2 linked regions of the Antarctobacter heliothermus genome follow. The protein of the gene in region 1 interacts with the protein of each later gene in a pairwise test. Links are inferred from orthologs where the notes say so. Each region holds a gene or a part of one and is shown on either strand. Other genes may lie near its edges.

Region 1 (14,581 bases):
GGTGTGTCGCCGCTGGGCATGGTGGGGATGTTCTTTCTGGGCGGCGTGTTTTCGGCGCAGTTCGGCATGGCCGCCGTCTATGCCACTGAGGTCGGTCTGAAACTCAGCCAGATCTCGATCTTTGTGGCGTCGTTCTATGTCGGTGCCTTGGTGCTGCAATATCCACTGGGGTGGATTTCCGACCGGGTCGACCGGCGGCGGTTGGTCATGCTGGTGGCAGCGGTCGGTGCCGTGGCGGCGGCGGTCGCGGCGGCGCTTGGCGGGTCGTTTACCGTGTTGGTGGCCTCTGCCTTTGTGATCGGGGGGTGTTCTAACCCGCTGTATTCGCTGCTGATTGCCTATACCAACGACTTTCTTCAGCCCGAAGACATGGCCAGCGCCTCTGCCGGACTGCTGTTTGTCAACGGCATGGGCGCCATCGCCGGTCCGCTGGTGATTGGTTGGGTCATGGGGGTCGCCGGGCCGAGCGGGTTCTTTGTGCTGATCCTGGGGTTGCTTACGATCATCGCGGTCTATGCGCTGTACCGGATGACGCAGCGGGCTGCGCCCTCTGTCGGGGACACGGGCGCCTATGCGCCGGTCATGCCGTCCTCGACGCAGGTCGCCGTCGAGGTGGCGCAGGAGTATTTCATTGACCAACAGGACGAAGATGCAGAGTCCCCAACGCCTTGACTGTCAGAACCTGACAGAATTCGTGATTTGGGTGCCTGCCGCAGTATGCGCAATGATCGTTTGTGGTGGGATGCGTAATGGGTGACAAAGGAGAAGCAGATGATCACGTCCGACGATGTACTGGCCTTTTGGCTGGATGAGGTGGGCCCAAAGGGCTGGTACGCTAAGGACGACGCGCTGGATGAGACGATCCGCACGCGGTTTGGCGACGCTCTGCAGGGGCTGATGGGCGGGCGTTTTGGCCTGTGGCTGACCTATCCGTCAGGCGCGCTGGCCTATATCATTCTGGCCGATCAGTTTCCGCGCAACATGTTCCGTGAAGATCCGCGTGCCTTTGCCTCGGATGAGGTGGCGCGCGCGGCGGCGAAACAGGCAATCCATCGCGGCTGGGATCTCAAGATCGACGCCCCGGCGCGGCAGTTCTTTTACATGCCCTTGATGCATGCCGAAAACCTGTGTGATCAGGACCGTTGCGTGCGCTTGTTCAAAGAGCGGATGCCGGAATCGGACAACAACCTGCTGCACGCGCGTGTCCACCGCGAAGTGATCCGCAACTTTGGCCGCTTTCCCTATCGCAACGCGGCCCTGTCGCGCCGCACCACCGAGCCAGAGCAGGGCTTTCTGGACAATGGCGGATACGCAGAGATCCTGCGCGATCTGCAGGCCGACGTCGCCGCCTGAGTTCGTCGCCTGACCTGATGCGCGCGGGGTGATTGCCCCGCGCCCGGTGCTCGGCTAGCCTTTGCCGCGACGAGGCAGGGAGGAACGGCATGAGCGAGCAACGCTTTGACATGGTGGTGATCGGGGCGGGCCCCGGCGGCTATGTCGCGGCCATCCGGGGGGCGCAACTGGGGTTGCGCGTGGCGGTGGTCGAACGCGAGCATATGGGCGGCATCTGTCTTAACTGGGGCTGCATTCCGACCAAGGCGATGTTGCGCTCGGCCGAGGTGTTCCACCTGATGCAGCGCGCCAAGGAGTTTGGCCTGTCGGCCGAGGGGCTGGGCTATGATCTGGACGCCGTGGTCAAACGGTCTCGAGGGGTGGCGAAACAGTTGTCATCGGGCGTCGGGCATCTGCTGAAGAAAAACAAGGTCACGACGATCATGGGTACCGCGCGGCTGGATGGGCCGGGGCGGGTGCATGTCACCACGGACAAGGGCGAACAGGTGCTGGAAGCTGCCAACGTGGTTCTGGCCACCGGCGCGCGGGCGCGTGAGTTGCCGGGGCTGGAGGCGGATGGCGACCGGGTCTGGACCTACAAACACGCGCTGGTGCCCAGGCGGATGCCGTCCAAGCTGTTGGTGATCGGGTCCGGGGCCATCGGCATCGAGTTTGCCAGTTTCTACCGCACCTTGGGGGCCGAGGTCACGGTGGTCGAGGTCATGGACCGAATCCTGCCCGTCGAGGATGAAGAGATCGCCGCTTTTGCCAAAAAGCAGTTTGTGAAACAGGGCATGACAATCCTCGAAGGGGCCAAGGTTGCGCAGCTGGAGCGCGGTAAAGATGCGATTGTCGCCCATGTGGATAAAAATGGGGATAAGTCAAAGATCACTGTCGATACAGTGATTTCGGCTGTGGGTATTGTTGGAAATGTAGAGGGTCTGGGGCTGGAGGATATGGGCGTCCGGGTCGACCGGTCCCATGTCGTGACCGACCCGATGTGCCGAACCGGCGTCGAGGGTGTCTATGCCATCGGCGACATCGCGGGCGCGCCTTGGCTGGCGCACAAGGCCAGCCATGAGGGGGTCATGGTGGCCGAACTGATCGCAGGACAGGATGCCCATGCGGTGGATCCGGACAGCATCGCGGGCTGCACCTATTGCCAGCCGCAGATCGCCTCTGTCGGGCTGACAGAGGCGCAGGCCAAGGCGCAGGGGTATGACATCAAGGTGGGGCGGTTCCCCTTTATCGGCAACGGCAAGGCCATCGCTTTGGGCGAACCGGAGGGTATGGTCAAAACGGTGTTCGACGCGGCGACCGGCGCGCTGCTGGGTGCGCACATGGTCGGGGCCGAGGTGACGGAACTGATCCAGGGCTACGTCGTCGGTCGGCAGTTGGAGACGACAGAGGCGGATCTGATGCAGACCGTGTTCCCGCATCCGACGTTGAGCGAGATGATGCACGAATCCGTGTTGGATGCATGGGGGCGGGCGATCCATTTCTGATGAGGTCTGAGGTGGTCAGGTGGCTGCCGCATGGCAGGGGCAAGGGATTCGGAGGTCAACAAGATGGCGGAACGCATGACAGTGCCCTCGGATGTTCCGGTCGCGGAGTTTCTGGCCGGGGTCGAACCGGCGCGGCGGCGCGAGGATGCGCTGGTGCTGGACCAACTGTTTCGGGAGGTCACAGGATGGCAGCCGGTGATCTGGGGCGCATCGATGGTGGGCTATGGGCGCTATGCCTACACCTATGCCAGCGGGCATTCCGGGCAAAGTCTGGCCACCGGATTTGCGCCGCGCAAGGCCAAGATGGTGGTCTACATCATGCCCGGATACACGGATTACAGCGCGATCCTGTCCCGGCTTGGGCCGCATAAACTGGGCAAGTCCTGCCTGTACCCTGGCGCGTTGTCGAAGGTTGATCTGGATGTGCTGGCGGAATTGATCCGGGCCGGGCTGCGGGATCTGGCCGGGCATTGGCCGGTCGAGGCAAGCTGACTTGCCCGTGCGCCGCCGATCAGGCGTGACGCGCATTGTGTTGATTGAACTTTGGTGATGCGACAAACCTCTGGCCCGAGTGCCGGGTCAGAGGTTTTCGTTGTCCGACCCCGGTGCCAATGCCTGCGGTATAGCTTGGCCGCGTTTTTTGGCATCCAGCGCCTTTTGCACGTGGTCATTCAGAAAGGTACGCGCGCGCCGTTCGGCCAGACGGATGCGAACGGCGGCGCGAAAGATTTCCTCGGATGAGGGCGAAGACGCCCCCAACACCGCAGCCACCTGGTCCGGCAGGTTCTCGTCCCCAAGCGCGTCCATCGCCTTGATCGTGTCACGGGCGAGCTTGTCTGCCAGATCATCGACGACGGACATGGGCGCTCCTCAGCGGCTGTTTTCGGTCAAGCGCCGCTTCACATAGGTGGACACCGAGTCCATCAGCGTGTCCATGTGCGGCTCTTCAAAGAAATGCCCGGACCCTTCGACCTCTTGATGGGTGATCGTGATCCCCTTCTGCTCATGCAGTTTGGACACCAGCGACCGGGTATCAACCGGCGGGGCCACACGGTCGGCGGTCCCGTTGATGACCAGACCGGACGAGGGGCAGGGCGCGAGGAAGCTGAAGTCATACATGTTGGCCGGCGGAGAGACCGAGACGAATCCGGTGATCTCGGGCCGACGCATCAGCAGTTGCATCCCGATCCATGCGCCAAATGAGAAACCGGCCACCCAGCAATGCTTGGAGTTTTGGTTCATCGACTGCAGGTAATCGAGCGCGGATGCCGCATCGGACAATTCGCCAACGCCTTGGTCGTATTCACCCTGACTGCGTCCAACACCACGGAAATTGAACCGCAGCACGGTAAAGCCCATGTTGTAGAACGCATAGTGGAGGTTGTAGACCACCTTGTTGTTCATCGTCCCGCCGAACTGCGGGTGCGGATGAAGAACAATCGCGATAGGGGCATCGCGGTCTTTTTGCGGATGATAGCGGCCTTCTAGTCGGCCTTCGGGTCCGGGAAATATCACCTCGGGCATGGGGCGGCGCAGCTCCTTACTCATCAACTTGAAGGGCGGCCCAACTGGACGCCTTGGCATTCTTGACCAAAACACGCGGCTACTTTAGAAGAGTTCTAAATCGGCTCCGGCGTGTTCCGGGCTGGGAAGCAGATAGGCAATTGAACGGGTAAGGTCAATTGCCGCCGCGATGAGGGGCGAAACTGCCGTGAAGCTGAGTACCAAAGGTCGCTACGCCATGGTCGCGTTGACAGATATCGCGATGCAGTCTTCTGAGGGGCTGGTCACGCTTGGCGATATTTCCAAACGGCAGGACGTGTCCTTGCCGTATCTGGAGCAATTATTTGTCAAACTGCGGCGCGCCGGGCTGGTGGAATCGGTACGCGGTCCGGGCGGCGGTTACCGCTTGGCGCGGCTCCCGGCAGAGATCCGGGTGGTCGAGGTGCTGGCAGCCGTCGATGAGACAGTGGATGCGATGCATGTGGGGGCGGGCGCCTCTGGCGGGCTATCGGGCAGCCGTGCGCAATCCATGACCAACCGCCTGTGGCAGAGCCTGTCGGCGCATGTCTATGTCTTCCTGCATCAGACACGGCTGTCGGATGTGGTCGAAAACTCGCTGGCGCCTTGTCCGGCGGTGCCGTCGATCTTTGCCGTGGTGGATGAAGAGGACAAGTAGGGCATGTCACGCGTCTACCTTGATCATAACGCCACCACGCCGCTGCGCGCCGAGGCGCGCGCCGCGATGATTGCGGCGATGGATGTGGTAGGCAATCCTTCATCGGTCCACGCCGAAGGGCGGGCTGCCAAAGGCGTGGTCGAGACGGCGCGCGCGCAGGTCGCGGAACTGGTGGGTTGCCTGACCTCTCAGGTGATCTTTACCGGATCGGCAACAGAGGCGGCGGCGTTGGCGGTGGCGCAAAAGGATCGGCATGGCGGGGCGTTTGCCGCGCTGCCCACGGAGCACGACTGTCTGAACGTCTGGTCAGAGCTGGATTTGCCCGCGCTGCACCGCGCGGATGGCACAGTTGGCAGTCTTGATGTGTTGGACGGGCAGGCGACACTGGTGGCTGTGTCTGCCGCCAACAGCGAGACCGGGATCATGATGCCGGACGGCTGTGTTGTGGCCAGTGACGGCGACAGGACCGTGGTCTGCGACATCACCCAGTTGGCGGGCAAGATGCCAGTCTTGTATCCCGAGGGACGCAAGCCGGCCTATATGATCCTGTCGGCGCATAAGATCGGCGGCCCCAAGGGCGTTGGCGCGTTTATCAACTTCACCCGCGATGACCCACAGGCGATCCTGAAGGGCGGCGGGCAAGAGATGGGGCGGCGCTCGGGCACCGAAAACGTCATCGGCATCGCCGGGTTCGGCGCGGCGGCAGAGGCGGCGCATAGTGACGTTGCGGCAGGAAAATGGCACCGGGTCGAAAAACTTAGAAACATTCTAGAAGAATCTCTTGAGGCTGCCTCTGAGGTGACTATTTCAGTCGGGAAAGACTCGGTCCGTTTGCCGAATACCGCGTGCCTTGCGACTTCGGGCTGGAAGGGCGAAACGCAGGTCATGCAGATGGACCTTGCTGGCTTCTCTGTCAGCGCCGGGTCTGCGTGTTCCAGCGGCAAGGTCAGCCGGAGCCGCGTTCTGGAGGCGATGGGATACGACGACCAGACAGCAGGCGGCGCCATTCGGGTGAGCCTGGGTCTGGACACAACAGAAGACGACGTGGCGCGCTTTTGCGACGCCTGGATCAGCAAATACCAGCGGCACCGCGCGCGGGCTGCATGAAAGAGAGGAACCCCGATGGCGGCTTTCGATGAAGTGACAATCAAGGACGGCGTCGACCAAGAGACGGTGGATGCTGTCAAGTCGGTCAGCACATACAAGCATGGCTGGGACACCGACATCGAGATGGAATATGCCCCCAAAGGGCTGACGCCGGACATCGTGCGTCTGATCTCGGAAAAGAACGAAGAACCCCAGTGGATGACCGATTGGCGTCTGGCGGCCTATGAACGCTGGTTGCAGAAGAAAGAGCCTGACTGGGCGATGGTCGACTATCCTGAAATCGACTTTCAGAACCAGTATTACTATGCCCGGCCCAAATCGATGATGGAAAAGCCGAAGTCGCTGGATGAGGTCGATCCCAAGCTGCTGGAAACCTACGCAAAACTGGGCATCCCGCTGAAGGAACAGATGATCCTAGCGGGCGTCGAGGGCGCGGAAGCGACCCCGGCCGAGGCCAAGGAAGGTGAGCGCCGTGTGGCGGTGGATGCGGTGTTCGATTCCGTTTCCGTGGGCACGACCTTTCAAGCGGAACTGAAGAAGGCCGGCGTGATCTTTTGTTCGATCTCCGAGGCGATCCGCGAACACCCCGAACTGGTGAAAAAGTACCTTGGGTCCGTCGTGCCGGTGTCGGACAACTTCTACGCCACGCTGAACTCGGCCGTGTTCTCTGACGGATCGTTTGTCTATGTGCCGCCGGGCGTGCGCTGCCCGATGGAACTGTCGACCTATTTCCGCATCAACGCGGAAAACACTGGCCAGTTCGAACGCACCCTGATCATCGCCGACAAGGGCAGCTATGTCAGCTACCTTGAGGGCTGTACCGCCCCGCAGCGCGATGTGGCGCAACTGCACGCCGCCGTGGTCGAGATCATCATCGAAGAAGACGCCGAAGTGAAATACTCGACGGTCCAGAACTGGTATCCGGGCAACGAAGAGGGCAAGGGCGGCATCTACAACTTTGTCACCAAGCGCGCCGATTGCCGGGGCGACCGGGCCAAGGTGATGTGGACGCAGGTTGAGACCGGCTCTGCCGTGACGTGGAAATACCCGTCCTGCATCCTGCGCGGCAATGAATCGCAAGGTGAGTTCTATTCCATCGCCATCACCAACAACCACCAGCAGGCCGACACCGGCACCAAGATGATCCATCTGGGCCGCGATACGCGGTCGCGCATCGTGTCCAAGGGCATCAGCGCGGGTGTGGCGCAGAACACCTATCGTGGTCTGGTGTCGATGCACCCCAAGGCGAAGAATTCGCGCAACTATACCCAGTGCGACAGCCTGTTGATCGGCGACAAATGCGGGGCGCACACGGTTCCGTATATCGAGGTCAAAAACAACAGCAGCCGCGTCGAGCATGAGGCGACCACCTCCAAGGTGGACGACGACCAGCTGTTCTATTGCCGCCAGCGTGGCATGGACGAGGAAGAGGCCGTGGCCCTCGTGGTCAACGGGTTCTGCCGCGACGTGTTGCAGGCGCTGCCGATGGAATTCGCCATGGAAGCGCAGCAACTGGTGGCCATTTCGCTTGAAGGGTCGGTTGGGTGAACTCGGGCTGGGTCAAAGGCGCGGTTCTGGGGCTGGCGGCAGTGTCGCTGGTCGTGACGGGCGTCGGTTGGCAAGAACCGGCGCTGGCCGCCGGTCCGTTGTATGACCCGACCTTCCTTTACGGGATTGATGTGGATGCCTCCATGCGGGTCCGCGACTGTGAGCCCAGCCTTTTCACCAAGCAACACTGCAGCCTTTGGGGCCACTGGGGGCCGATGTAACGACAGCGCCGACGGGGCTTTCGATAGTTGTGTCTTACCTGAGAGAAGTCTCACAAGAACTTGGAGTTAAACGATGATCGTCACCACGACCCCGGCCATCGAAGGCCGCCGCATCACCGCCTACAAGAGCATCGTCGTGGGTGAGGCGATCCTTGGCGCCAACGTGTTCCGGGACATCTTTGCCGGGATCACCGATATCATCGGCGGTCGCTCTGGTGCCTACGAGGCAAGCCTGCAGGAAGCGCGCGAAACCGCGCTGCGGGAACTTGAAGAACGTGCGGCTGCCATTGGCGGCACCGCTGTGGTCGGCGTCGACCTCGACTACGAAGTGATCAACAACATGCTGATGGTTTCGGCCAGCGGCACAGCGGTGGTGATCGACTGACTCACCGCCCCGACATTGGAACACCGTCGCGCCCGCCATTGGGCAAAGGCGCGCGACAGACCAGACTTGAGAAGGACTAAAAATGCTGGAAATCAAGAACCTGCACGTCAAACTTGAAGAAGAGGACAAGCAGATCCTCAAAGGCGTCAACCTGACCGTCGAAGCGGGCAAGGTGCATGCGATTATGGGGCCGAATGGCTCTGGCAAGTCGACCCTATCCTATGTCCTGTCGGGCAAGGACGGCTATGAGGTCACTGATGGCGCGGCCACGCTGGAAGGCGAAGACCTGCTGGATATGGACGTCGAAGAGCGCGCCGCCGCCGGTCTGTTTCTGGCGTTCCAGTACCCGGTTGAGATCCCCGGCGTCGGCAACATGACCTTTCTGCGCACGGCTGTGAACGCACAGCGCAAGGCGCGCGGCGAGGAAGAAATGTCCTCTGCCGAGTTCCTCAAGGTGATCCGCGAAAAAGCCAAGTCGCTGAAGATCGACGCCGAGATGCTCAAGCGTCCGGTTAATGTTGGCTTCTCCGGCGGTGAGAAAAAGCGCAACGAGATCCTGCAAATGGCGATGCTGGAACCCCGGATGTGCATTCTGGATGAGACCGACTCGGGTCTTGACGTGGACGCGATGAAACTGGTGGCGGACGGCGTGAACGCGCTGCGCGACGCCGGGCGCGGCTTTCTTGTCATCACGCACTATCAGCGCCTGCTGGACCACATCAAACCGGACGTGGTTCACATCATGGCCGACGGTCGCATCATCAAGACCGGCGGGCCGGAGCTGGCGCTTGAGGTCGAAAAGAACGGCTATGCCGACATCCTTGCGGAGGTGGCGTAATGGCATTGCCACAGGCAAAACTGGACGCAACCGAGGCGCGGTTGTCCGCGCTGGCGCTGCCAGAAGGCGGATGGAGCGATCCGGCGCGTGCGGACGCGCTGTCGCGTCTGCGGGCCATGGGCCTGCCCACCGCCCGCGACGAATACTGGAAGTACACCCGGCCCGAAACGCTGGTGACGGCTGACGCGCCCACGGCCGCTGTTCTGGATCAGGATGATGAGACGCCGCTGTTTGCTGCGCGCGACCGGCTGAAGATCGTCTTTGTGGATGGCGTGTTTTCCGCCTCCGCCTCTGACGATCTGAGCCTTGAGGGCGTGTCTGTCGACCGGCTGGCCGAGGCAAAAGATATTCATTGGGCCAAAGACTTGTACGGCGTTCTTGAGGCGCAAGGGCAGACCCCGGTGGCCCGCCCGCTGGCAGCGCTGAACACCGCCTTCGCCAGCGATGGCGTGCTGATCCACGTCACCGGCAAGGTGTCCAAACCGATCAACCTGATCTATCGCCATGAGGATGAAACCTCGGATGCGATCCTGCATCATGTGATCAAGCTGGACGCCGGGGCCGAGGCGACGATCCTTGAAAACGGACCCGCCGCCGCCCGGTTCAACCAGTGTATCGAGGTCGATGTGGCCGACAATGCCACGCTGCACCACATCCGTGCGCAGGGCCGTGACCATGAGCGCCGCGCTGCCACGCACATCTTTGCCCGTCTGGGGCAAGAGAGCACTTTCAAGAGCTTTACCCTGACCGTGAACGGGATGCTGACCCGCAACGAGGTCGTGATCGACATCACCGGCGACAATGCGGTGGCGCATGTGGCCGGGGCCTGTATGGGAGACGGCGCATTCCACCATGACGACACCATCTTTGTCACCCATGACGCGGTGAACTGCGAAAGCCGTCAGGTGTTCAAGAAGGTGCTGCGCAACGGCGCGACGGGGGTGTTTCAGGGCAAGATCCTTGTCAAAGCGGGCGCGCAGAAGACTGACGGTTATCAAATTAGCCAGTCGCTGCTGCTGGACGGAGACAGCCAGTTCCTTGCCAAGCCGGAACTGGAAATCTACGCCGATGACGTCGCCTGTTCGCACGGCTCTACCTCCGGGGCGATCGACGAAGAGGGGCTGTTCTACCTGCGCGCCCGTGGCGTGCCGCGCGGCACTGCCGAGGATCTGCTGACCATCGCCTTTATCGCCGAAGCGGTGCAGGAGATCGAGGACGAGAGCCTGCAAGAGGAACTGGTCGAGCGTGTGGCGGCCTGGCTGGCGCGCCGGCGCAGCTGACCGGTGCCTGTCACCCGGGATATCGCCGCCACCTACCGCAGGCCGCGGCAGACCCTGCGCGCGCTGTTGTTGCGCGGGGTCAGTGAACCGCGCGCGCTGGCCTGCCTGATGGGGGCCTGTGCGGTGATGTTTGTGGCGCAATGGCCCCGGCTGGCGCGGGAGGCCCATCTGAAGGGCACTGATTTGGAGCCCGCGCTTGGCGGGGCGCTGCTGGCGACGTTGATCTTTCTGCCGCTGGTCTTTTACGTCGTGGCCGGGCTTAGCCAGTTGGTGTCTACGGCCGTCATGCGGCCGATTGGCGGGTACGATACCCGTTTTGCACTGTTCTGGGCGCTGCTGGCGGCCTCGCCGCTGGCATTGCTCTACGGGCTGGTTGGCGGGTTTATCGGGGCAGGCGGCGCATTGACGCTGGTTGGTGCCGCGTGGCTTGGCGTGCTGCTCTGGTTCTGGACCACGGGCCTGCGTGAGGCACGCAAACTGTCAGGGCCGGACGGCAAAGAGGGCGCGGCGTGACCCCGGAGGCTTTCCTGAAGCTGGCGTTGCAAAGCGTGACAAACCCGCGTGAGGTCGCCGCCTTGTTGCTGTCGATCCGTCCAGGGCGTGAGGCGCTTTGGACGGCATTCGCGCTGGTCGTGGTGCTGAACGCGCTGATCTTTTCCGCCTCATTGCTGATGGATCCGACGGGCGTTCCGACCCTTTTGTCCAGCCCGGTGATGCTGCTGGTGTTGCAAGGTGCTGCATTGGCGGGCAGCATTCTGGCGCTGACGTGGGCCGGGCGGCTGTTCGGAGGCAAGGCGCGGATCGAGGAAATCGCCCTGCTGATGATCTGGATGCAGGCGCTGCGCATTTTGGTGCAGGGCGCGCTGCTGTTGATCATCCCGGTGTCTCTGGTGTTGGCGGGACTGGGAACAATGGCGGCCACGGCGCTTGGCGTCTGGATCGCCGTGAACTTTCTGGACGAGGCGCATGAACTGGGCGGCCCCTTGCGTGCCTTGGCCGTCTTGGTATTGGGCATGTTTGCAATGGCTTTTGCCGTCTCACTGCTATTGACCCTCGCAGGGGTCACACCCGAAGGAATCACAGGCTATGTATGACGTCGACACAGTTCGCGCCGATTTTCCGATCCTCTCGCGTGAGGTGAATGGCAAGCCGCTGGTCTATCTGGACAACGGGGCCTCGGCGCAGAAACCGCAGGTTGTGATCGACGCGGTGACGCGCGGCTATGCCGAGGAATACGCCAACGTCCACCGGGGCCTGCACTATCTGTCGAACCTTGCGACCGAGAAATATGAGGGCGTCCGAGAGATCATCGCCCGTTTTCTTGGGGCCAAAGACGCCGAAGAGATCGTCTATACCACCGGCACCACCATGGGCATCAACCTTGTGGCTTATGGCTGGGCGATGCCCAATCTTGAGCCGGGCGATGAGATTGTGCTGTCGGTGATGGAGCATCACGCCAATATCGTGCCGTGGCATTTCCTGCGCGAACGGCAGGGCGTGGTCATCAAATGGGTCGATGTGGATTCGACCGGCTATCTTGATCCGCAAAAGGTGGTCGACGCCATCGGTCCCCGGACCAAGCTGGTCGCGGTCACCCAACTGTCCAACGTGCTGGGCACGGTGGTGGATGTGAAAACCATCTGCGACGGGGCCCGCGCCAAGGGCGTGCCGGTGCTGGTGGATGGGTCGCAGGCGACGGTCCACATGCCGGTGAATGTCGAGGATATCGGCTGCGATTTCTACGCGATCACCGGGCATAAACTCTACGGTCCGTCGGCGTCCGGCGCGATCTGGATGCGCCGCGCCCGCATGGATGAGATGCGCCCGTTCATGGGCGGCGGCGACATGATCCGTGAGGTCCACAAGGACGCAATCACTTGGAACGATCCCCCGATGAAGTTCGAGGCCGGAACCCCCGGCATCGTTCAACAGATCGGTCTGGGCGTCGCGCTGGAGTACATGATGGGTCTGGGGATGGACAACATCGCCGCCCATGAGAAAGCCTTGCGTGACTATGCGCGGACCCGTCTGGACGGTCTGAACTGGCTGTCGGTGCAGGGCACGACGCCAAACAAGGCCGCGATTTTTTCCTTTACGATGCAGGGGGCGGGCCATGCGCATGACATCTCGACCATCCTTGACAAAAAGGGCGTCGCGGTGCGGGCAGGGCATCACTGTGCCGGGCCGCTGATGGATTTCCTTGGCGTCACCGCGACCTGCCGGGCCAGCTTTGGCCTCTATAACACCACGGCAGAGGTGGACGCGCTGGTTGATGCGTTGGAACTGGCGCACGATCTTTTCGGCTAATCTGCCGGTTTTCTAGACAGAGCACGCCCCTGTTCAGGTCATTTTATGAACGGGGGTTCAATTTCGCGTGGGGTCTTGGCAGGCTGTCGGCAACGCAACTGCCACGGAGAACCGCATGTCGCTTTTGACCGACGCCGACGAAATTTCGCAAATCGCATTTGGATTCATGGGATCGAAGGCGCTGTTCGCCGCGCTCGAACTGGGAATCTTTACCCATCTGGCACAGGGGGCGATGACGGCGACAGAGTTGGCGCAGGCGTCAAAGATACATGAGGACCGGGTGACAACCCTGCTGACGGCGCTGGCCGGTATGGGGCTGGTTGCGGTTGATGAGGACGGATTTTCCAACGCCCCCGCAGCACAGGCTTTTCTGGTGCAGGGCGCCAAGTACGATTTTTCCGACTATCTGCGCCTGCAGGTCGGGCGACAGATGTATCCGCTGATGGATCAACTGGACGACGCGCTGAGCGGCAATATGGCCGAGGATGCGACCGCGTCCTATGCCGATTGGTTTTCCGACCCCGAGGAGGCGCGGCTTTATTCCGAAAGCCAGCATTCCGGGTCGTTGGGTCCGGCGCGGCAACTGGTCAAGGCGCTGGATCTGTCCGGCAAACACAAGATGCTGGATCTGGGCGGCGGCACGGCGGCCTTTGACATCACGTTGTGCAAGGCGAACCCGGATCTGACCGCGACGATTCTGGAGTTTCCCAATGTCGCGGCGCTGGGGCGCAAGTATGTGGACAAGGCGGGCCTGACTGATCGGATCACCTATCTCGAGGGCAACGCGCTGGAGACACCATGGCCGCAGGGGCAGGATGTGGTGATGATGTCCTATCTGCTGTCGGGTGTGCCGGGCGACACCCATGCGCGGCTGATCCGGCAGGCGTTCGAGGTGCTCAATCCCGGCGGGATCGTGCTGATCCATGACTTTGTGGTACACGAGGACCGGAGCGGACCGTCCTTGGCCGCCCTCTGGCAGTTGCAACACACAGCCTTTACGCCAGAGGCCCGCTCACTGGATGCCGGGTGGTTGGACGGGGCATTGGCGGGGGCCGGATTTGCCGGAATAACCGTTGCCCCACTGATCCCGGAAATGACCATGCTGGCGCAGGCGCACAAGCCCTGACAGGCCGCACCCGCTGCGCTGGCGCGGGCGCGGGAAAAGGGTATGCCGGGAAACCGCGCGGTGCGGCACCGTGCGGATGCGGACCGCCGCGCAGAAATGTCAGCTTCTGTTTTTCAGGCTGTCAGTAAGGCGTTGCAGAGGTCGGCCCCTTGGGTCTATACAGCCGCCAGAACGCACCCATAGCTCAGCTGGATAGAGCGCTGCCCTCCGAAGGCAGAGGTCAGAGGTTCGAATCCTCTTGGGTGCGCCAAATTTCAGGCTAAGATCCTGTTCTTCCTCACATGAACGTAATTTCACCACCGCAGTTCGCGCTCCGGTTTCCAGAAGCCATTGCCCGTTTGTTCGCGGATGGGATGTCGTGGGCGACCTCGTGAAGTGACTCGTGCCCCGTCCAGACGCCGATCCGGTGTGGGGGCCAGCCGCCCACTGCCAGGATCACAGTGCGTGCCTTGCGTAGCCCGAGCGCCGTCTTTCCGGTCAGCCCGGCATCCCGTGCCGCGTAGCTGATCAGCATCGACAGCGCCTTGATTGACCGCGCTTTGCCCGACCTCTAATGAACAGGAACTCCAATCCCGCGGCGTCGAGGAGTGCCTCGGGTCCGCCCGCAGGAACGGGTGGATAGGCTCTGCCACCGGAACGCAGGCGTTGCCGCCGGTCTTCTCCTGCTCAAAGCTCAGGATGCCGTCGCGCGCACATTGCCAACCGATCCACGCGGCATCGATACAACGCGCCGCCGTCCAGAAAATCACCGCG
Region 2 (14,386 bases), 150 kb from region 1 along the record:
GAGACACCTTTTCCTCAACCGCCTCAGAGGGGCTGATCGCGGTAGAGCGTTCGTTTTCGATCATGTCGCGCGGCATCAGGTGGCGGCGGTTCGAGGTGGCATAGAACAGCACGTTCTCTGGCCGTCCCTCGATGCCACCATCCAGAACCGCCTTGAGGCTCTTGTAGTGTTCATCGTCATGGCTGAACGAAAGATCATCGCAGAACAGCACAAATCGCAGCGGCGCAGCACGTAGAACCGATAGCAGCCGCCCGACAGATCCCAGATCCTCGCGTTGCAGTTCCACCAGTTTCAGGTCGTGCCCCTGCGCGCGCACGGCGGCATGGACCGCCTTAACGATGCTGGATTTCCCCATGCCGCGTGCGCCCCAAAGCAGGGCGTTGTTTGCGGCATGTCCGCGTGCAAACTGCAGCGTGTTGTCCACCAGCGTGTCGCGCGCGCGGTCAATGCCAATCAGCAAGTCCAGTGCAACGCGATTGACCTGCGGAACCGGCACCAACCTGTCGGGATCGACATGCCAGACAAAGGCCTCTGCTCCCTCAAAGTCGGGGGCCGCTTGCGGCGCGGGCGACATCCGCTCCAGCGCCGCGGCGATACGTTTCAGCGCCGTGGCTTTTGGTCCTACAGATTTTCCGCTCATCGCCGCGCCTCTTCGTCGTCCTCGTCTTCGTCGAACTCATCCATCAGCGGATCATTTTCGGTGTCAGGCTCTTCTTCGAACCACAACCCCTGCGCGCGCAACTCGGCCTCGCGTTTTTTCTCGACCCGGCCCACAAGGAAAATCGACACTTCGTACAGTCCGTAAACCACGACAAACAGGATCAGCTGCGTGACCACATCCGGCGGAGTCACCACCGCCGCCAGCACAAGGATGGCCACCATGGCGTATTTGCGCACGCTGCCCAGCCCCTCGGCAGAAACCAGCCCGGCCTTGCCCATAAGCGTCAGCAAAACCGGCAGTTGGAAACACAGGCCAAAGGCCATGATGAACACCAGTGAGGTGCTCAGGCTTTCGTTCACCTTGCCGAAAAAGGTGATGCGCAGCCCCTGCACTGTCTCTGGCACAACAATTGCCGTCGCATCGGGCACGTCCACACTGCCCGAAAGCAGATCGGCAAAGATCGACGGTGCGTCGGCAAAACCAAGGAAAAACGCCATCGCCAGCGGTGTCACCACAAAATGGGCAAAGCTTGCACCGAGCAGGAACATCACCGGTGATGCGATGATGAAGGGCAAAAAGGCGTTCTTTTCCTTTTTGTAGAGACCCGGAGCCACAAAGCGCCACATCTGAAAGGCAATGACCGGGAACGCCAGCGCGAAGCCAAACACCATCGAGATGCGGAACACCACAAAGAGGTATTCCTGCGGGCTGGTGTATTGCAACGTCGGCGACGGGTCGCCCAGTGCGCGCAGCGTGTTTTCGATCGGGACAAGCAGAAATTGCAGGATATGTTCGGCGAGGAAATCGCCGCTGATCGGAATGAACAGAACGAAAATCCCGGCCAGCAATGCCAGCACGGAGCGGATCAACCGCGTGCGCAGTTCGGCCAGATGCTCGATCAGCGGGGCCGAGCTGTCCTCGATCTCATCTTGCGCGTCACTCATGCCTTGTCATTTCCTTCAGCGGCGGGCCCTTCGGTCGCCGGTTTTGGGGCGGCGTCCTCTGGGGCCGCCTGCATCGACGCCTCAAGCTCATCCGCCTTGCGCAGGGCCTCTTGCGCCTCACGCGCCTTGCGCTCTGCCGCTTTGCGGGCTGCGCCGGCCTCGATCTTTTTGCGGGCGTCTTCGCGTTCCTTGGCCAGCTTGCCAGTTTCGCTGTCAGGGTCGAAATTGGTCATGGATTTGGCGGCATCCTTGACGCCGTCCATCGCGCTGCTGACGGGGTTGGTGGCTGATTTGAACGTCTTGGCGACATCACGCACGCCAGTTTCATCCGCCGCGTCATTCATCGCACGGCTGAATTCGCGCGCCATTCCGCGCGCCTTGCCCATGAAACGACCCACGTTGCGAAAGAGCACCGGCAGGTCCTTGGGCCCGACAACGATCAGCGCAACGATGCCGATCACCAGCAGTTCGGCAAAGCCAAGATCGAACATAACAGCTTACGCCTTGTCTTTCTCGTCTTCCGGGGTGACGTCCTTGGCCTCATCGGCCTTTTTCTGTTCTTCCAGTTCTTCGGTGCTTTCGCTCACGCCTTTCTTGAAGGCGGTGATGCCTTTGCCCACTTCGCCCATCAGCGAAGAGATCTTGCCGCGACCAAACAGGACCAGCACGACAACTGCGATCAGCAGAAGGCCGGGAAGACCGATGTTTCCGATACCCATGATGTCTCTCCTAACGTCAGCGGCATCCCGTCCGGGGCCGCGTATCAATGCCACTGCCGTTGTCTATAGGGTCTCCTGCCCCCGGAAAAGCACCAAAGCGCCGCGATAGGCCACTCGTTTTGTCATGACCTTGTCAGTTGTCAGGTTTTTGTCAGTATGGTCTACGCACGGATGCCGAAAAAAGGTGCGAGATGAACCGTAAAGACCGGCTGTATGCCCTGACGCAACGCCTGCGCGACGGAAAACTGCACACCGCCGAGGCGATGGCGCAGGATCTTGGTGTGTCCGTGCGCACGATCTACCGCGACATGGAAACTTTGGCCGCGTCCGGTGTCCCGGTCGAGGGCGCGCGCGGCTATGGCTACACCGTTCAGGCGGCCATCACCCTGCCCCCGTTGAACCTGACCGAAGAGGAACTTGAGGCGCTGCACCTGGCCCTTGCCGCACTGGGCGCATCGACCCTGCCCGAGCAGGCCGCCAGCGCCCGCAGCCTCGCCGCCAAGATAGAGGCGGTCCTGCCAGAGGATTCCGGCCCCGCCCCTGCGCCATTCGGATTTGCCACCGACCGATTTGCCGAGGCGGCGCGCGGCTTTGTTCATATGCCGGCCATCCGCGCCGCGATCCGCGCGCGGCAAAGGCTGCGGATAGAGACCCGCGAGGCGGTGCATGTGCTGCGCCCTCTACATCTGGATTACTTTGGCCGAATCTGGACCTGTGTCGGCTGGAACGAAACAGAAGCGCGGTTTCTCAGCCTGCGGATCGACAGGATCGACAAGCTTACGCCCTTGCCCGGCCTTTTTGTCGATGAACCGGGCAAGACGCTCGCCGATTGGCGTAAACAGGCAGGATAGACGGGTTTGACACGCAAGTGACCCCGGCGCTGGGAGCGGGCACCGGGGTCTATCGGGACTGACGCGGCAATGGGTGGGACGTGGGGATGCGCCGCGGTTGGGACAGCCCGAAATCAGTATTTGTTGGTCGTGCCGCCAGAGTAGCCACCAGTGTACCCGCCGGTATGGCCACCTGTGTAGCCGCCTGTGTGGCCAGTGTTCTTCTTATAGCCGCCGTCATAGCCGCCATAGTAGCTGGTCTTGACGTCCTGATAGCCGCTCACGATGCAGGACCACGGCGCGCTCTGGTCGCCACCGATCTTGATGACTTCACGCGACAACGTAGAATATTTCTGGGTCGCGGTGGCGTAGGTCTGCACGCATTCCATGTGACCGATATAGGCGGTGTTCCAGTCGGCATAACCGTATGAATCATGCGCCGCCGTGGTCCAGGTCTGGATGGTCACGATCTTGGCGTGCTGTTGGGTCGGGCCATAGCCCATTGCGGTGATCTTGTCGCCCTGATCGGCGACAGCGCCGGTTGCGGTCAGCGCGAGGGCGGCGAATGCGATTTTGGCAAAGGTTTTCATGGGTCTGTTCCTTGGAAAATGAGGACGATCTGGGAAAAACGGGTCTTGGTCCATCCGGTGAGCGGCTTGATTGCCTTCGTTGCTCCGAACTTCGTAACTGAGACGCAAGATAGCCGCCGATTCTTGGCCGCATCAGTGAGGAAAACCACCACTGTGGATCAAGACATTGAAACAGCATGAAAGTTTCTTCACCCCGCCCAGTGAAACAACAAAAAGCCCCGCTTCCGGACAGGAAACGGGGCTAGATCTGTGATCAACGAAAAGGGGCGAGTCAGATCGACGCGCGATAGATCTTGTCGATGTTGGCCCCCAAGGCCGCGTTGAAATCCGCATCCGACATCTGCTTGCTCAACCCTTCGGTCAGCGCGCGGCTGAAAGAGGCAATCATCTTGGGCTGGCGCGCCAGACGTTCGCAGGCCTCATCGGTGGAATACCCGCCCGACAGCGCCACAACCCGGATCACGCGCGGATGATCCGCCAGATCGTTGTATAGTCCGTCCTCGGTCGGGATGGTCAGCTTGAGCATCACATCCTGCCCCTCGGCGAGCTGGTCCAGCTGCGCTGCAATTTCGGCCTTCAGGATGGTTTCGGCCTCGGCCTTGGTGGCAGAGTTGATGTCGACCTCAGGCTCCAGTATCGGGACAAGACCCGCCGCCAGAACCGTCATACCCAGTTCAAACTGTTGCGCCACAACCGCCTTGATGCCCGCCGCGTTGGCCTCATGGATGACAGAGCGTTCCTTGGTGCCGAAGATGCCAAATGCCGCGGCCTCTTTGAGGGTCTCCTCGATGCCCGGGATCGGCTTCATCATCTGCACGCCGTCTGCCTTGTCTTCCAGACCCTTGTCGATCTTGAGAAAGGGCACGATGCCCCTATCGTCCCATAGCGCCTGTGCGGTGGGTTTACCGTCAACCTCGGCGCGCATAGTGCGTTCAAACAGGATTGCGCCCAGCACCTTGGCGTTGGTGAAATCCGGCGCGGTGATGATGCGAGAGCGCATCTCGTGGATTTCGGCGTACATGGCGTCTTCGCCATCGTAGCTGTCCTCGGCTACACCGTAGAGCCGCAGCGCCTTGGGTGTAGAGCCGCCGGATTGGTCCAGTGCTGCGATAAAACCACCGCCCGTGCGCATCTGGTCGGCTTGTTTGGAAAATGTGGCTACGTCCTGTCCCATGAGACCCTCGTATGATGAGATGAAAGGCTTTTGCACTGTCGATACCGCAGGGGACCGGACCGGTATAGTGGGCGTCTGACCTGATAACGCTAACTGTGACGTGGAGGAGAGTGCTCGGCGAAAAAACGGATTACCGCCGGTCGATCCTCAACCAGATCCCGTCGCGCGCGCGCACTGTCAGATGCGCCTCCGGCATCGGCACCTTACCCGCCACCGGCGTGACGCGCAGGTCGCGCAGCAGCAGCGACAACAGCAGCACCCCTTCGACCATGGCGAATCCCGCCCCCGTGCAGACCCGCGGCCCGGCAGAGAACGGCATATAGGCCTCGCGCCCGCAGGTCTTGCCGTTTTCGGTCTGCCAGCGTCCGGGGTCAAACCCGTCCGGGTTGTCCCACAGCCCCTCATGCCGGTGCAGATGCCACGGGCTGAGCACCATCTGTGATCCCTTGGGGATGTCACGATCGCGGAACCGTTCCGGGCATGTCGCCTCACGCACCATCATCGGCACCGGCGGGTATAGCCGCAACGTCTCGCGGAACACATCGCGGCTGATCCGCAGTTTGGAGATGTCGGAAAACGCGCAGCTTCGGAGCGCCTGCGCCTCAGTCGCCACTTTGTCCTGCCATTCCGGATGCGTTGCCATCAGGTACAAGGCCCAGCCAAGCGCCGAGGCACTGGTTTCATGACCCGCAAGGAAAAAGATCGCGACCTGATCGACCATTTCCTCGGCAGTAAACCTTTGCCCCGTTTCAGGGTCGCGTGTGGTCATGATCTTGGTGGCCAGATCGTCAGGCGCGGCGCCTGCTTCTATTGCGGCCAGACGCGCCTCTGTCAGCCGGGTGATCAGGGTCCGGATGCGCCGTGCCGCCGCCTTGGTGTCCCGGCGAAAGAAACGGGGCATCCAGCGCGGGACCGGCAGAAAGGCGGCCAGGTTCAGAATCGGCTGCGTGCGCTGATAGGCGCGAAATTCGTGAAACACCTCTTGTGCCGTCTCATCCTCGATCGGGATGGAAAACAGCGTGCGAAAGATCACGTCCGCCGCCGCGTGGCTGGCGATCTCTTCAACCTCGACGTCCTGTCCTGCCTTGGTCGCCAGCCGGTCCAGCGCCGATTGCGCCGCCGCCCACATCGCAGGATAGGTTTCGCGCAGGCGTCCGCCCTCAAAGGCAGGGTCGATGATCCGCCGCTGCCGCTGCCATGCGGCGCCATTGGATAGGAACACCGAATTGCCCAGCAGCGGGCGCAACCCTTCGCTGATGCGGCCCGATTTGGGGAAATCCATCGGGCGCTCCTTCAGGACAGTCTTCACCAGATCGGGCTGGTTGAGCAGGAAGGACCGAAAAAACGGCGTGCGGAATTCTGCCATCTTGGCGCGGTACAGCCGCGCGGGTTGAGCCGACAGAATGTCCTGCCGGAACAGTTTGACATAGCGCCACAGCGAAACCCGATCAGGCCGCGCCGCCGGTTTCGGAGGGATCATGCCGCAATGCTCGTGTATTTTGACACCGGCACGTCAATCCGGCTGTTTGATGGTGGGCGGTCCGCATAGCGGGTGGCCAACGACAGCGGCCCGGCGGTGATGCGAAAATAGTCATAGTCCAGCGGCCGATCAAACGCGCAAAGATACTGGAAATGCAGGCGAAAGAACTTCCACCGCAGCGCCTTCCAGCGTTCGGGGGACAGGGACCGGGTGAACTGCGCCGAAAACACCAATGGCCAGCGTTTGTCGGCGGGTGCCACGCCAGAGACAGCCACCGGATCGCATAACGCAAAGGCACAGCCATCGCCCGGCGCAGTCACGTCGACCCATGTCAGCGCGTCTTGCGCACTCAAATATCGCAGATCGGCGCGCAAACGATGCGCGCCGCGCAAGAAGGACACCATGGGCACCACCTGCCCCAGACTAAGAAAGGCCAGTTTCGGCCCGTTCGCCGGAACGCGACCCGCGCGGATCAAGTCGGCAAGGATCGACACCGCCAGATGAGCGCCGGACGAATGTCCCACCACCAGCACCTCATCCACATCATCGGTCAACGCCTTGGCAATGATCTCACCAAAATCCGCCATCCGCGCCTCTAACTCTGGCGGATTGGCACCGTGATAGCGGGCGGAATAGGCATAATCGTGCATCAGGTAGTAGGCAAAAATCTTGCCGTCCTTCTTCTTGAACCAGCGCAGCAGAGCCCAGGTGGTGACCGCCCAGACCACGAGGCCCGCAACCGTCGCCGCCGACTCAAGACCCACCCCAAGCCATTCCGAAAAAGCCGCCGCAAGCCGGTTGATAACGACAAACCCGGCCCAACCCAGCACCAGCGCAAGGGTCAGTTGCAACAGCAGCATCCCAATCGGATAGAGCGCCGCAATTACTGGCCCTTTGCGCAGCAGCATCAACCGTCTCAGCGCGCCGGTGGCAATGTACTCCCAGGCGGTGCGGACCAGTTGCGCATAGGTCGCGAGGATCGAGGTGGACATGCTGTTGCGCACGATGTCGGACCAGACCAGAACCTCAATATCCGCCGTGACCGCCTGCCCGTCCATCGCGCTGACGACGTGCCAGCCATACAGACCACCCGTCTGCTTGGGGCTGAGGTCGATCTGATAGCCGGACACCTGCGCCTGCGCCGCGCCCTCCTTGCGGTAAAGTTCGCGGTAGCGGCGGGGATGAATCGGATCATAGCCGGGGATGTAGAACACCCTGCGCCGTGACACGTCCTGCGGTATTTCAGTCTGTCCAGCGCCCATCTTTCGCACCTCTTTGTTGCGATCAGGGTACGCCGGATTTTCGGCAAGAGTAAGGCGGCGTCCGGGCGTGCGCAGTTCCTGCAGGAACTGTCGTGCTGGCGACAGGCTGGGCCTGTCTTGTCGGCCCGACCGCGGCGTATTATCCCGCCTGGCTGGTCACGCGCATTGCCCCCTTGGCGGCGCTGCACGGGCTGCGCTGACCGCAGATCAACCCAGAGCGGCTAACGCCGGAAAGGTCTCTAACAGCCAGAAGGACAGCGACGAAAATCCGCCCGTCAGCATCAGCAGGCCAATGGTCCACAATAGCAGGCCCATGGCGCGCTCGATCTGTTCCATGTGCCGTTTCATCCAGCCCATGACCCCGGTCAGGCGCGGCAAGAAGGCCGCGACCAGCAGGAACGGCACCCCTAGCCCCACGGCATAGACCGCCAGCAACAATGTTCCACGCGCCACCGACGCCTCGGACGCGGCAAGGCTGAGGATCGCGCCCAGTTGCGGGCCGATGCAGGGCGTCCAGCCAAAGGCAAAGGCGAGCCCCAGAATATACGCGCCAAAGGCCGACCCGCCCTGATCCCCCGCATCCAGCCGCGCCTCACGGTCAAGAAAACCGATGCGGTAGACGCCGACAAAATGCGCGCCAAAGATCATCACGACGATCCCGGCGGCGGTGTTCAGCCAGTCCTGATACTGAAGAAAGGCGATCCCGACGGCGGAGGCGGCAAAGCCCATCAAAAGAAAGACAGTGGATAGCCCCAGCACAAAGAAGACGGCGGGCAGCATCGCCTTGTTCCGGCCACCGTCGCGGGTGCCAAGATCGGTCACGGAGACGCCGCTCATGTAGGCCAGATAGGGCGGCACCACCGGCAGCACACAGGGGCTGAGAAAGGAGATGACCCCGGCCAACAGCGCCACGAACATGGCGGGCAAGAGCGATGCGTCTATGATTTCGATTCCAAACATATTCGGGTCTTAGGCGAAAGCACGGGCGGCGTCACCTCGCAGCTGTGTCACATCCGCGTGCGCTGTGGTCGCGCTTTTCTTTGGCGGGGCAAGGGTCTACATCCGGACCATGACCCATGAACTTGACGCGCTCGGGCTGCTGTGCCCGCTTCCTGTCCTGAAGGCCCGCAAAAGGCTGCAGGGGCTGGCCTCTGGCGAGGTGTTGATCCTGCACACGGACGACCCTGCCGCCGTGGTGGATGTGCCGCATTTCTGTGCCGAGGCGGGGCATGATCTGGAGGGGCATGAGGAGGCGGGCAAAGCGATCATCTGGACGATCCGCAAGGGGTGAGCCGTATGGCTGTCCACGCGTGGACAGAAAGGTGACGTCGCGTCTTCAAGGACTTGCAGAAACAGATTTACACGTTGTTAGGAAATGCGCCGCTGGCAGAGACGCGAACGTCCCGTATGCGTCCGGCCCATTGATGTTGGCGGACGGCCACGGGGCGAGATCTTGGGAACGCCAAAGTTCGCGTGACACGACGTTCCCGAAGAGGTCATCAGAAGCGGCGCGCCCGGTCTGTTGACCGGATGGGGCTTTGCAGCCATCTGCGGGGTAACTGGCCACGCCCACTTCCAATTCGAAGCGGACATGATGCGAAACGGGCGGGCTGTTCAGAGCAGACCATCGTGACGCGTCAACAGAGGGGCGGATACGCGGACAAAGCGCCCTTTCGCTGCGGCTGCGCGAATGGCTGTTGTGGGCCGGTTCTAATTTTCTATTGGTGCAGGCTGGCGGTTACTCTCGCGGTTTCAGCGCCAGTCTCAACATTCATCTTCTGGGCGCCAAACTTCAAAATCATCGATTGCAACGTTTCGAACAGTAACGTGGCATCAGTGCGAACTCTCACAGCGCTTTTCAAGCGATTTTCTCTCTCTGTCTTGCGTTCTTCATTCCTTTCTTCTGAGGAATAAACTTCCGAAATTCTCTCGTTTATTGCAAAGACATGACTCCTGAGACGGACAAATAAAGGTAGCAAGTCCGCGGGTAGCTTCATCGTGTCGAATTCACGCATCGCGAGGACCATTTCTGTCGTGCGGTCTCCCTGAAGGCTCATGACTTTACCAGATTTACGCGGGATCAGCGCTGCCTCCAGCCGGTCGCTCGCAGTCTCAAGTGCTTCATATGCCAATATGTGAGCGGCCCGAGCAACGGCGCTTCGTTCCGCCTGCGTTTCAACGCGTTGTGCTCGTACCTGCCAAATCGCGGCAGCGAAACCGGAGACGATCGCAAGGATTGCTCCAAGAGACTGCACCCAAGCTGTTAAGTCCCCACCAAACATCGCCTCCAAACAATAAGCACCGGCGAATGATGCGCCCAAGACAATCATTAAAGAGAGAAAGGAAAGGATTATGAAAATGACCATGGTTTCTCCAATATCTGGTCTTTGGATCGCCGCTAGAACATCCAAGGCGAATATGATCCGATAGCTGCCATTCGTGCAAGCTGGATGTTTGGGTTTATGGGCTCGGTCCCGCCGTTCGCCGCACGGGGCATGTCCGCTGTCAGGAGCTTTCCATGACAGTACACCCCCCGCGCCCTGCGCTTGCCCGCCATCGATGTGGGTCAACGCAGTCGCATTTGTGATCTCTGCGCGCCCTTGGCCGCCCGGGGCCGCCCGGGGCGTTGTATCGTTATCGGCAAGCCGCACCTTGAAACGAAAAAGCCCCGCGTCGCCGCGGGGCTTTTCTTTGTTCATAAGGTCCGGATCAGCTGCCCAGTGACCACCAACCGCGCCGCTTGGGCTTGTCGTCTGCCTCTGCCGGGGTCGGAGATTCGGCGACCTGTTCGGCGGCGGGCTCCGGTGTGGGCTCCGGTGTGGGTTCTGGGGCGGCTTCCGGGGCGGCATCTGGTGCAACTTTCGGAGCCGGTTCGGCGCTGACGACCTCGGCGGGGGCCGGTTCAGCCTCTGCTTCGGGGGCCGGAGCCGTGTCCGCCGCAGGCTTTGGGGCCACGTCTGCGGCGGGCGCTTCGGCAGCATCTGCGATCAGTTCGGCCGGCGTTTCCGCTGTCGGTGTGCCGACCGCTGCGGCAATTACATCCGCGGCCTTGCGCCGTGTGCGGGCACGTTTGGGCTTGGCGTCTGCGTCAGCTGCTGTGGCCTCAACCGGGGCCGGTGTCGCCTGTGCCGGCGACTCTGCCGCCACCTCTGATGCGGGCGCGTCGGCGGGCTGCGCGTCAGCGACCGGTGCATCCGCAATCGGGGCCGCCTCTGCCACAACCTCTGCCACAACCGGCTCTGCCGTTGGGGTCGCGTCGGCGTTTTCGGTCACCGTCTCCGCAGGTTTGCTGCGCGAGCGGCGCGACCGCGTGCGGGTCCGCTTGGGCTTGGGCGCGTCCTCGGCGGTCTCCGAGGGCGCATCCGCAACCTCGGCGCTGTCCCCGGCGGCGGCTGCCTCTGCCTTTTCCGGCTGGCGCGTGTCGTCATCCGACGTATCGGTGTCGCCGTTATCCCCATTCTCGCCGTTGTCCTTGGACTTCGACTTGCGCCGACGCCGACGACGGCGCTTTTTGGGCTTGTCGTCTTCGCCGGTCTCGTCCGACTGCGGCGCGGCGGCAGGCGCGGACTCGGGGGCCGTGGTTTCGATGATCTCTGCGTCTTCGATCTCGTCCTCGGCGTCCTCGTCCACCTGATCCATCAGCGAGGTGTCGACAGAGACCACAGGCGCTGTTGCCTCTGGCACGACGCGGGTCGCGGTCTTGAATTTTTCAAGGGTAAAGTCGGGCGACACCAGATGCGGATCGCCCTCAATCCGGACGGACATGCCATAGCGCGTTTCAATCTGGAGGATGTGTTCGCGTTTCTGGTTCATCAGGTAGTTGGCGATGCCGACCGGGCATTTTACCAGCACCTCACGCGAGCGGCGGCGCACGCCTTCTTCCTCGATCTGGCGCAACACTTGCAGTGCAAGGTTGTCGTCAGAACGGATCAGGCCGGTGCCGTGGCACGCCTGACACGGCTGAGTCGTCGCCTCGATCATGCCGGGGCGCAGACGCTGACGCGACATTTCCATCAGGCCAAAGCCCGAGATGCGGCCCACCTGAATGCGCGCGCGGTCGGACTTCAGCTTGTCCTTGATCCGTTTTTCGACGGCGGCGTTGTTCTTACGCTCATCCATGTCGATGAAGTCGATGACGATCAGGCCGGCAAGGTCGCGCAGACGCAACTGGCGGGCCACCTCTTCGGCGGCCTCAAGGTTGGTCTTGGTGGCGGTTTCCTCGATCGAGCCCTCTTTGGTGGCGCGGCCAGAGTTGACGTCGATGGCCACCAGCGCCTCTGTCACACCGATCACGATGTAACCGCCGGATTTCAGCTGCACCGTCGGATTGAACATGGCGCCAAGGTAGGATTCGACCTGAAAGCGCGCGAAGAGCGGCATCTGGTCGTGGTAGTGCTGCACGTTCTTGGCGTGGGACGGCATGATCATCTTCATGAAGTCCTTGGCGACGCGATAGCCGCGTTCGCCCTCGACCAGAACCTCATCGATTTCGCGGCTGTAGAGGTCGCGGATCGAGCGTTTGATCAGGTCGCCCTCTTCGTAGATCTTGGCGGGCGCGATGGATTTCAGCGTAAGCTCGCGGATCTGTTCCCACAGGCGCTGGAGGTATTCGTAGTCGCGCTTGATCTCTGTCTTGGTGCGCTTGGCCCCCGCCGTGCGGATGATCAGCCCGGCACCCTTGGGGACGTCGATGCTGGTCGCGATTTCCTTGAGCTTGGAGCGGTCGGCGGCGTTGGTGATCTTGCGGCTGATGCCGCCACCGCGTGCGGTGTTGGGCATCAGGACGCAGTAACGACCGGCCAGCGACAGGTAGGTGGTCAGGGCCGCGCCTTTGTTGCCGCGCTCTTCCTTGACGACCTGCACCAGCATGATCTGGCGGACCTTGATGACTTCCTGAATTTTGTAACGGCGCGCGCGCGGCTTGCGCACCGGGCGAATGTCTTCGTGGGTGTCGTCGTCGGCAACGGATTCGATCGAGGCATCGCGAGAGGCGGCGTCGTCTTGCGAATCGTCATCGTCGTCGTCGTCTTCGTCGCTGTCATCGCGGGCGGTGTCGGCCACCTCGGTCGCATCCGCTGCTGCGGGCGCGGCCTCAGCCTGCGCCGGTGCGGCTGTGTCGGTGGTCTCGGGGTCTTGCGAGACCACGGCGGCCTCATCCCGGGTGCCTTCGGCGATGGGGCGCGGCGGTGTGGCGGTGTCCGTCGTTTCGGGCGCGTCCGCATCGTCTGGTGTTGCGGGTGCCGGGGTTTCGACGGTCTCGACCGGGATCGCGTCCTCTGCCGCCGGCATCGGGGTCAGATCCGCCTCAGGCGCGGCAGCAGGCGTGTCAGGAGTGACAGGGGCTGCTTCGGCCACAGCTTCGGGCGCGGCGTCCTGAGCAGAGGCCTGCGGAGCCACGGGTGTCTCGGCGGGGGTCGCCTCGTCGGCGTCCTGCGGTTCCTGAACCGGAGTTTCGTGCACGGTTTCCATCGGCGACAGGCCCTCACCCGGCGCGCCGGTTTCCAGGTCTTCGTCGAGGTCGATGGTTTCCATGCCGCTGATTTCACGCGGCTTTGGCTCTGCTGTCTGTTCTGGAGCCTGCTCTGGCGCAGTCTCTGCAACCAGCGGCTTATCTGCAGTATCGCTGGGCTTGGTCGTCCGCTTGCGAGAGCGCGAACGGGACTTCTTGGGCTTTTCCTCTTCCTCGGCGGCGGCCTTGGCGGCCTCTTCTTCCTCGGCCATCAGCGCCTGACGGTCGGCGATGGGGATCTGGTAATAGTCAGGGTGGATTTCCGAGAACGCCAGAAAACCGTGGCGGTTGCCGCCGTAGTCGACGAATGCCGCCTGCAACGAGGGTTCGACCCGCGTGATCTTGGCTAGATAGATATTTCCAGCGAGTTGCCGCTTGTTTTCAGATTCAAAGTCAAATTCCTCAACTTTGTTTCCGTCCACCACCACAACGCGGGTCTCTTCCGCGTGGGTGGCGTCGATGAGCATTTTCTTAGCCATGTTATCCGTTTGCACGGCGCACGCCTCCGCGGCCCAGGTGGGGCCCCGGAGGTTGCGGCGTGTCTTGTCTGGGCGAGATGGTGCGCGACGGCACGGCGGGAGCCATTGGTCCCTGCCTCGTGCCTGATGTCATTCGCGCGCTTCATCGCGGTTCTTCTCCGACGCCTGTCTTCGGCAAGTGAACCGAAGCGGCGCCCATTCATTAAGCCCGTCGCATGTTGCGGTCCGGGCGGGGTCTTTGGCCTTGCGGCCCGATCGGTCTGTCCGGGTCCGGTTTGTCAGGGTCCACGGTCAGCGAAACTGGTCGGCGCGGGGTAATACACACGCGGCCTGACCGCTAACATAAGGCGTGCAAAGGGGCAAAGACAATAGGTCATGTCGGGAGAGACGTGTAGGCAAACGGATAGGAGCGTAAATTAGGCGCATGGCGGCGTTTGACGTGGCGTCGCAACGGCAAGTGCCGCGCCGCCCGGAAAAGGGTGGCGCGGCGGGACGGGGTGAGCAGAGGCTCACCCCATGGCATTCAGGCGTTTGATCAGCGACGAGGTGTCCCAGCGCCCACCACCCAGTTTTTGCACGTCCTTGTAGAACTGATCCACAAGGGCGGTGACGGGCAGTGAGGCCCCCACCTCATCCGCCGTGCGCAGGCAGATGTTCAGATCCTTGCGCATCCAGTCGACGGCAAAGCCGTGTTCGAACTTATCCGCGATCATGGTCTGATAGCGGTTGACCATCTGC

The links.
Region 2: the proteins of ANTHELSMS3_RS14570 (region 1) and ANTHELSMS3_RS13830 interact in binary tests that used the Escherichia coli proteins (3 or more experiments, as listed by UniProt). The link is inferred for Antarctobacter heliothermus from one-to-one orthologs.

Annotation. Positions count from the first base shown.
Region 1 is NZ_CP022540.1:3,045,143-3,059,723, forward strand. What follows is about bases 4,125-7,071. They hold ANTHELSMS3_RS14570 (cysteine desulfurase family protein), read left to right. Parts: upstream 4,125-5,019; coding sequence 5,020-6,123; downstream 6,124-7,071. Other genes in these bases: ANTHELSMS3_RS14560 (alpha/beta hydrolase), read right to left, coding at 4,125-4,361; ANTHELSMS3_RS14565 (Rrf2 family transcriptional regulator), read left to right, coding at 4,549-5,016; sufB (Fe-S cluster assembly protein SufB), read left to right, coding at 6,139-7,071. In the rest of the region: ANTHELSMS3_RS14535 (MFS transporter), read left to right, coding at 1-672; ANTHELSMS3_RS14540 (DUF924 family protein), read left to right, coding at 772-1,353; lpdA (dihydrolipoyl dehydrogenase), read left to right, coding at 1,443-2,837; ANTHELSMS3_RS14550 (DUF1801 domain-containing protein), read left to right, coding at 2,901-3,329; ANTHELSMS3_RS14555 (hypothetical protein), read right to left, coding at 3,417-3,698; more of ANTHELSMS3_RS14560, read right to left, coding at 3,708-4,124; more of sufB, read left to right, coding at 7,072-7,671; ANTHELSMS3_RS14580 (hypothetical protein), read left to right, coding at 7,668-7,892; ANTHELSMS3_RS14585 (heavy metal-binding domain-containing protein), read left to right, coding at 7,966-8,277; Fe-S cluster assembly ATPase SufC, read left to right, coding at 8,360-9,115; Fe-S cluster assembly protein SufD, read left to right, coding at 9,115-10,395; ANTHELSMS3_RS14600 (YIP1 family protein), read left to right, coding at 10,399-10,908; ANTHELSMS3_RS14605 (YIP1 family protein), read left to right, coding at 10,905-11,489; ANTHELSMS3_RS14610 (cysteine desulfurase), read left to right, coding at 11,482-12,702; ANTHELSMS3_RS14615 (methyltransferase family protein), read left to right, coding at 12,818-13,828; ANTHELSMS3_RS14625 (hypothetical protein), read right to left, coding at 14,122-14,581. UniProt on the Escherichia coli protein: Master enzyme that delivers sulfur to a number of partners involved in Fe-S cluster assembly, tRNA modification or cofactor biosynthesis. Catalyzes the removal of elemental sulfur from cysteine to produce alanine.
Region 2 is NZ_CP022540.1:2,892,643-2,907,028, reverse strand. Bases 7,589-10,340 are described here. They hold ANTHELSMS3_RS13830 (sulfurtransferase TusA family protein), read left to right. Parts: upstream 7,589-8,729; coding sequence 8,730-8,951; downstream 8,952-10,340. Other genes in these bases: ANTHELSMS3_RS13825 (hypothetical protein), read right to left, coding at 9,379-10,340; ANTHELSMS3_RS13835 (cytochrome c biogenesis CcdA family protein), read right to left, coding at 7,868-8,620; ANTHELSMS3_RS13840 (hypothetical protein), read right to left, coding at 7,589-7,660. In the rest of the region: ANTHELSMS3_RS13880 (ATP-binding protein), read right to left, coding at 1-640; twin-arginine translocase subunit TatC, read right to left, coding at 637-1,605; Sec-independent protein translocase protein TatB, read right to left, coding at 1,602-2,096; ANTHELSMS3_RS13865 (twin-arginine translocase TatA/TatE family subunit), read right to left, coding at 2,103-2,324; ANTHELSMS3_RS13860 (helix-turn-helix transcriptional regulator), read left to right, coding at 2,516-3,175; ANTHELSMS3_RS13855 (hypothetical protein), read right to left, coding at 3,289-3,744; ANTHELSMS3_RS13850 (fructose bisphosphate aldolase), read right to left, coding at 4,016-4,918; ANTHELSMS3_RS13845 (cytochrome P450), read right to left, coding at 5,049-6,398; more of ANTHELSMS3_RS13840, read right to left, coding at 6,395-7,588; more of ANTHELSMS3_RS13825, read right to left, coding at 10,341-10,359; ANTHELSMS3_RS13820 (Rne/Rng family ribonuclease), read right to left, coding at 10,370-13,648; ANTHELSMS3_RS13815 (NAD(P)-dependent oxidoreductase), read right to left, coding at 14,158-14,386. UniProt on the Escherichia coli protein: Sulfur carrier protein involved in sulfur trafficking in the cell. Part of a sulfur-relay system required for 2-thiolation during synthesis of 2-thiouridine of the modified wobble base 5-methylaminomethyl-2-thiouridine (mnm(5)s(2)U) in tRNA.